3 regions of the Halomonas sp. AOP7-E1-9 genome follow, and region 3 is predicted to be linked to each of the others. Evidence: predicted binding sites of a transcription regulator. Region 3 holds the regulator's gene; each other region holds the start of a gene.
What was found. The regulator sigma-54, encoded in region 3, starts transcription at its own class of promoters, with help from an activator protein. The targets are predictions, from matches to a motif close to TGGCACNNNNNTTGCTNT.
Positions count from the first base shown of each region.

Region 1: the regulator sigma-54 is predicted to act here: its motif matches at 1,155-1,172, upstream of atzF (allophanate hydrolase).
Region 2: the regulator sigma-54 is predicted to act here: its motif matches at 1,194-1,211, upstream of ACT3R4_RS15270 (P-II family nitrogen regulator).

Region 1 covers NZ_JBQSVC010000009.1:54,437-56,707, reverse strand. Annotated here, with positions in the region: gene atzF (allophanate hydrolase) at 1-1,114, opposite strand, end outside; gene urtA (urea ABC transporter substrate-binding protein) at 1,486-2,271, shown strand, end outside.
Region 2 covers NZ_JBQSVC010000033.1:23,122-25,392, reverse strand. Annotated here, with positions in the region: gene ACT3R4_RS15275 (ammonium transporter) at 1-734, opposite strand, end outside; gene ACT3R4_RS15270 (P-II family nitrogen regulator) at 781-1,119, opposite strand; gene ACT3R4_RS15265 (accessory factor UbiK family protein) at 1,472-1,852, shown strand; gene ACT3R4_RS15260 (helix-turn-helix transcriptional regulator) at 2,052-2,271, shown strand, end outside.
Region 3 covers NZ_JBQSVC010000001.1:172,147-174,417, forward strand. Annotated here, with positions in the region: gene lptB (LPS export ABC transporter ATP-binding protein) at 1-295, shown strand, start outside; gene ACT3R4_RS00840 (RNA polymerase factor sigma-54) at 419-1,831, shown strand; gene hpf (ribosome hibernation-promoting factor, HPF/YfiA family) at 1,930-2,238, shown strand; gene ACT3R4_RS00850 (PTS sugar transporter subunit IIA) at 2,243-2,271, shown strand, end outside.

The sequences.
Region 1 (2,271 bases), on a different contig from region 3:
CGATCACCCTAACCAGCTCTTCCTTGCGGTATTGCGCCTTGAACGTATCGGTGGCGCTGTATTTACCCGCGTTACTAATAATGCCGCGCACCACGTCATTCATGTTCTGGGCATGTTCGGCCATGAAGGTTTCCACGGCGGCGTGGCGCTCTGCTACCCACGGCCCTTCATAAAGCAGGGCGGCCAGTTCAAGCATGGGGGCAAAATCAAGTTCGACGAGCGTTACCCCTTCAAGCTTTTGCCATTTTTCCACGGCCGTTTGCCATGCCTTTTCAGCCACCACGTCGCCGAAGAACTGGGGCGACTGGGGAATGGCAAGCCTGGCTAGCGGGCCAGGACGGCGTATGGCCGGGGCATCCAGGGGGAGGGCGCTTGGCGCCTTGCGTGAGAAAGCGTCGGCAGGCTCGAAGCCGGCCATTAGCTCGGCGATCTGCCCGGCATCATTGACAGTCAACGAGAAGATGGAGACACAGTCCAGCGAGCGGCACGCCGGTACTACACCATCAATGCTGAACAGGCCTTTGGTGGGTTTAAGCCCGACCAGGTTATTTAAGCCAGCGGGCACGCGACCGGAGCCTGCCGTGTCGGTACCCAGTGAGAATGGCACTAGCCCGCGTGCCACCACGGACGCCGACCCAGAACTCGAGCCGCCGCTCACCACTTCAGGATTGAAGCTATTGGCCACGGCACCAAACGGCGAGCGGGTACCCACCAGGCCGGTGGCAAACTGATCCAGATTGGTCTTGCCGATGAGTACTGCGCCCGCGGCGCGCAGCTTGTCAATCAGAGCAGCGTCACGGGTGGGTTGATAGGCGTAGGCCGGGCAGCCCGCCGTGGTGGCAAACCCGGTGGCATCAATGTTGTCTTTCGCCGCAAACGGAATGCCGTAAAGCGGCAACTTGTCTATCTTGCCGTCTGCCTCGTCCAGACGTGTTTGAAGTGCTGCCAGGGCATGAGCCAGCCCCTCCTGGTCGAGAAGTGAAATCCAGGCATTGTCGGCACTATCAAGTTTGGCCAGTTGCGTGATCAATTCACCGAGTAAGGCTCCCGGGGTTGCGCCCTCGTTATATGCCTGCCGCCATTGTTCGAGTGTCCAGCCGCGTGTGGTCATCATGTTTGGCCCTTGGTTATCCATGGTCTTGTATACAAGTCATTTTGCAAACCACAGGCCAAGAAAATGCTAAATGTTTTAAAAACAGAAGCTTGGCGATAAAAGGATAAAAATGGACAGTTTTTATGCACTTTTATCGTGCGAATCAGACCGCTTTAGCACCAATGAAGTGCTTTAAGACCCTGAATCAAAGATGGAAAACTCCTGTAAAACAACTTGTATACTTTTTATATGGTTGAATTTTTTATGTTTTTTTAAAGTGTGGAACGCATCGTGCAATGTGCAGGACGAGTTACAGGCGCTTTCAGGCAATTGAGTACACCTGATTAATGACAAATATCTAGCTGCCCGCTTGCAGCTTGGGGATGCGAAACATGAACTTGAAAAAACAGGCACTGCTGGGTCTTTCTGCACTGGCCCTTTCGGTATCGTTTCATGCGTCAGCCAATGATGACCCTATCAAAGTGGGTATCCTTCACTCCCTTTCTGGCACCATGGCTATCAGTGAGTCGACGTTAAAAGACACTGTTGAAATGCTGATCCAGCAGCAGAACGAAGCCGGTGGTCTGCTGGGTCGTCAGCTGGAAGCCGTGGTAGTGGACCCGGCCTCCAACTGGCCGCTGTTTGCCGAACGCGCCCGCGAGCTGCTGGCCCAGTATGAGGTAGACGTGGTGTTCGGCAACTGGACATCGGTATCACGTAAAGCGGTGCTGCCGGTGTTTGAAGAACTCAATGGTCTGTTGTTCTACCCGGTGCAGTACGAGGGAGAAGAGTCGTCTGCAAACGTCTTCTATACCGGTGCCGCGCCCAACCAACAGGCGATTCCCGCTGTCGAGTATTTGATTAACGAAGTCGGCATTGAGCGCTTTGCTCTGGTGGGTACCGACTATGTCTATCCGCGCACCACCAACCGCATTCTCGAAGCGTTTCTGAAAGATGAGCACGGCGTGGCAGGCGACGACATCATGGTCAACTACACGCCCTTCGGCCACTCCGACTGGCAGAACATCGTCTCCGAGATTCGTCGCTTCGGTGAAGAGGGCAAGTCTACCGCGGTGATCTCGACCATCAACGGCGACGCCAACGTGCCGTTCTACCGCGAGCTTGCCAACCAGGGTATTGATGCCGCTGATATTCCAGTGATTGCGTTTTCGGTAGGT
Region 2 (2,271 bases), on a different contig from region 3:
TTGTTGGCCGACTCGATATCCGAGACTTTTAGCTCAGAGCCACCGTTGAAACCGAACCAACCCATCCACAAAATGAACGTACCCAGCGTTGCCAACGGCATGTTGGCACCGGGAATGGCATGGATAGCGCCATCTTTACCGTACTTACCTTTACGCGGCCCCAGAATCAGCACGCCTGCCAGAGCAGCGGCAGCGCCTGCCATGTGAACAATACCCGAGCCAGCATAATCCGAGTAACCCACGCTGCTCAGCCATCCGCCACCCCACGTCCAGTAGCCAGAAACCGGATAGATAAAGGCGGTCATGACCACAGCGAAGGCCAAAAAGGCCCATAGTTTCATGCGCTCAGCGACCGCACCGGAAACAATCGACATGGCAGTAGCCACAAAGACAACCTGGAAGAAGTAATCAGCGCGCATGGAGTAGTACGGCGCATCTTCGCCACCCGCCAGCACTGAATCGACGCTGTTCTCAGTACCCAGCAGAAAGCCCAGGCTTGGCAAGAAGCCGCCTTCGCCGCTGGAGTACATGAGGTGATACCCCACCAGCAGATACATGGTGCAGGCAATCGCAAACAGCGCGATGTTTTTCGTCAGAATTTCAGCGGTGTTTTTAGCGCGCACCATGCCTGCTTCAAGCATGGAGAAGCCTGCGGCCATCCACATGACCAATACACCGCACATCAAGAAGTAAAACGTGTCGAGCGCGTAGCTCAGATCAGCCAGTTCGTTCATTTGTTAGTTCCCCGTTGAACTACGAAGTAGCCCGGTAAGCCCCTGTTTAAACGGCATCAACGCCGCGTTCACCGGTACGAATTCGGATAACATCGTCGAGCGGCGTGACGAATACTTTGCCATCGCCGATTTTTCCACTGTTAGCGGCATTACAAATGGCATCCATCACGCTTTCCAGGCGCGCATCGTCAACCGCTACTTCTACTTTTACCTTGGGCAGAAAATCGACCACGTACTCAGCACCCCGGTAGAGCTCGGTATGCCCTTTCTGACGCCCAAAACCTTTTACCTCTGTCACGGTAATGCCCTGCACGCCGTTGTCGGCCAGTGCTTCGCGGACATCGTCAAGTTTGAATGGCTTAATGATGGCGGTGATGAGTTTCATCCCATATCTCTCCTGCTGGATAAGTCCTGCTAGATAGCTAGCGGCATTGCCGCTGAAAATGGCGATGCTCTACTAATGCGCATACCGTGCCATTAGCTAATTTCTTATTAATTTTTAGTGACTTAACAAAACATAAGGCGCTTTTACGCACACCCTAAGATCGCGAAAGGCGTAGGGCGCAACCGATTGCACCAAAAAAGAACCGACGCGAACGGTTGGCGCACCATGACTGGGCAACGAGATAAACGAATAAATGCACCAATGCCATACGCAATACATGCGTACTGGCGGCGGGTTGCGTATCCTTAAAATAGTGCCCACTTTTAAAGCATCATTATTTAAGGAGAGAACCATGACGCCCCAGGATCGTATTAGCCGTTTGGCACAACAGATTGGCGACCGCTTACAAAATGCGTCACAAGCGCCGGAAGATATTCAGAAAGGCGTTCAACAGGTGGTTCGTGGTGCCTTTGATCGGCTGGAGCTCGTATCGCGGGAAGACTTCGATATCCTGATGGACGTTCTACAGCGCACGCGTTCGCGGGTAGAAGCCCTGGAGAGGCAAGTAGCGCAGTTGGAAGCTACGATGGAAGCGAGTCAGCCTGAGAAGCACCTACCAGTCGCCACTAAGGCCACTGAAAGCGCTCAGCCCAACGCCGATACGGATGCGCCCGCTGCCCCAAAACCGGCTGCCAGCAGCACACTGAACGACGATAAGAAAAGCGATACGTAAGCACAGTGCTGGTAACGCCTGCCGCCACCAAAATGAGAACACCTATCATTGCGTTTTAATCTACTGATGGTAGGATCACGATGATTTACGCGTTCTCTGGATAACCCACGAACCGCTCCTCTTTTCAAGCGTCGCTCTTTTGGGCGGCGTTTTCTCGCTGGGTTGATCACTGGATTACCAAGCCGCAGGGCCCCTATTGATGCCAACCTTTACGTCGTTAACGCCATCGACACTTAGCCAACTGGGCCAAACGTTCGGTATTGATTACCTGTATGCCGGTAAGGGAATTGACGACCCGATTGCCCAAGGCAGCGTGAGTGATTTGCCGCTTTCTTCTGCGCTGCATCTCACCCTCTCCGACCTTGAAGTACGCCAACGCTACGCCTCACGTTCCACACAGACGATACCCTGGTTTCTAA
Region 3 (2,271 bases):
ACGCGTCGAAATTGCCCGTTCCTTGGCCACAGAGCCCGCGTTTATCTTGCTGGACGAGCCATTTGCAGGTGTCGATCCCATCTCGGTTGGCGAAATCAAGAGCATTATTCGCGCCTTAAAACAGCGCCACATTGGCGTGCTAATTACTGATCATAACGTCCGAGAAACACTGGATATTTGCGATATCGCCTATATTGTCGGTGACGGCCACATCATTGCTGGCGGTAGCCCTCAGACTATCCTTGATAACCAAAAAGTGAGGGAAGTTTACCTGGGTGCTGATTTTCGCTTATGAATTTAATTTCACCGCTAAACAGTGATCTGCAGTAAAAAATTTATCAGTGGCATGCTTATTGCACTTGCACAACAACATGACTCGCACTAGGGTGAAGCTTTCCGATTAACGAGTGGTTCTCAGATGGTCATGAAAGCTTCTCTCCAATTGCGTATCGGTACGCAGCTGACCATGACACCTCAGCTGCAGCAAGCGATTGCACTGCTACAGCTATCGACATTGGATCTACGTCAGGAAATTCAGCAGGCACTGGATGCCAACCCAATGCTGGAGCAGGAAGACGAGTTCGGCGAGCAGGCGACCGTCGAAACACCCGACGAGGAGTGGTCAGAAAGCATTCCCGAGGAACTGTCTGTCGATAGCGACTGGTCTGACACTTACCAGGACATGGGTAGCTCTGGCAGCAGCGAAGGCCCCGATTTTGAACGCCAGGCCGCGGGACAAAGCCTGCATGGACATCTCCTTTGGCAGCTGGCGATGACCGATTTTACGGCTCGTGAGCAGCTAATCGCCGAAAGCCTGATTGATGCACTGGATGCCAATGGCTACCTGACGCAGCCGCTCAACGATATCCGCGATGGGTTACGTGCTCAAAGCATCGAAGGTCTCAGCCAGCGAGAGTTGGAGACCATTCTGATGCGCTTACAGCAGTTCGAGCCAACGGGCGTCTTCGCCCGTGACTTGCGCGAATGTTTGATGCTTCAGCTAGCAACGCTCCCCGACGACACGCCCCTACTGGTTCCCGCGCGCCGATTGGTTCGTCAGTTTCTTGAAGCGCTGGGCAAAAATGACATGCGCCTATTAAAGCGCCGCCTAAGCCTGGACGATGAGCAGCTAGACGATGTGATCGGTCTGATCCGAAGCCTGGACCCACGCCCAGGCAGCGCTTATGGCGTCACCGACGATAGCTACATCACGCCCGACCTGGTTGTACGTCATGATCATGAAGGCTGGCACCTGGAGCTTAACCCTGAAGCCCTGCCCCGGCTGCGTATCCAGCCCGACTATGCCAGCTTAATCAAGCGTGCAGACAAGAGTCAGGATAACCAGTTTTTAAAAGAGCACTTGCAAGAAGCGCGCTGGCTAATCAAAAGCCTGTCCAGCCGCAACGACACGCTTCTACGCGTAGGACGCGAGATTATCACTCGCCAAATCGGTTTTTTAGAGCACGGTGAAGAAGCGATGAAGCCGTTGATTCTTGCCGATATTGCCGAGGCGGTTGAGATGCACGAATCAACCATTTCTCGAGTCACCACACAAAAATATATCCATACCCCACGGGGCGTATTCGAACTCAAGTACTTTTTCTCAAGCCAAATTAGCGGGCAGGATGGCGCAGACAGCCATTCAAGCACCGCAATTCGCGCCCGGCTTAAAAAGTTGATTCAAGATGAGCCTCCCGGCAAACCTCTTTCGGACAGTCGTTTGGTGACATTACTGGGAGATGGCGGCATCACAGTGGCACGCCGTACGGTGGCGAAATATCGTGAGTCGCTGGGCATTCCCTCATCAAGTGAACGTCGTCGTTTGCGTTAGTCGTTACAAGAGAAATGGCAAAACTCGCGACAGGGGCTTTGCAACACCGTAAAAAGGGTTACAATCGAAATTCAGTCCGATGGATAAGGAGCACGTCAATGCAAGTAAATATCACGGGTCATCATGTAGAACTGACTGACGCCTTGCGTGACTACGTTAATGAAAAACTTGAACGCATCGAACGTCATTACGACCACATCACCACGGTACAAGTCACCTTATCTATTGAGAAGGAGCGCCAACATGCCGCGTGCACCCTTCATGCAGCAGGCGCCGACTTACATGCCGACGCCGAAGATGTCGATATGTATGCCGCTATTGACGCCTTAGCAGACAAAATTGATCGTCAACTCGTTAAGCACAAGGAAAAAGCACAAGCTCGCGCCCAAGGCGCTGGCGTGCGTTAATTCAATGACGTTGGAAACCATCCTCCCCCCGGA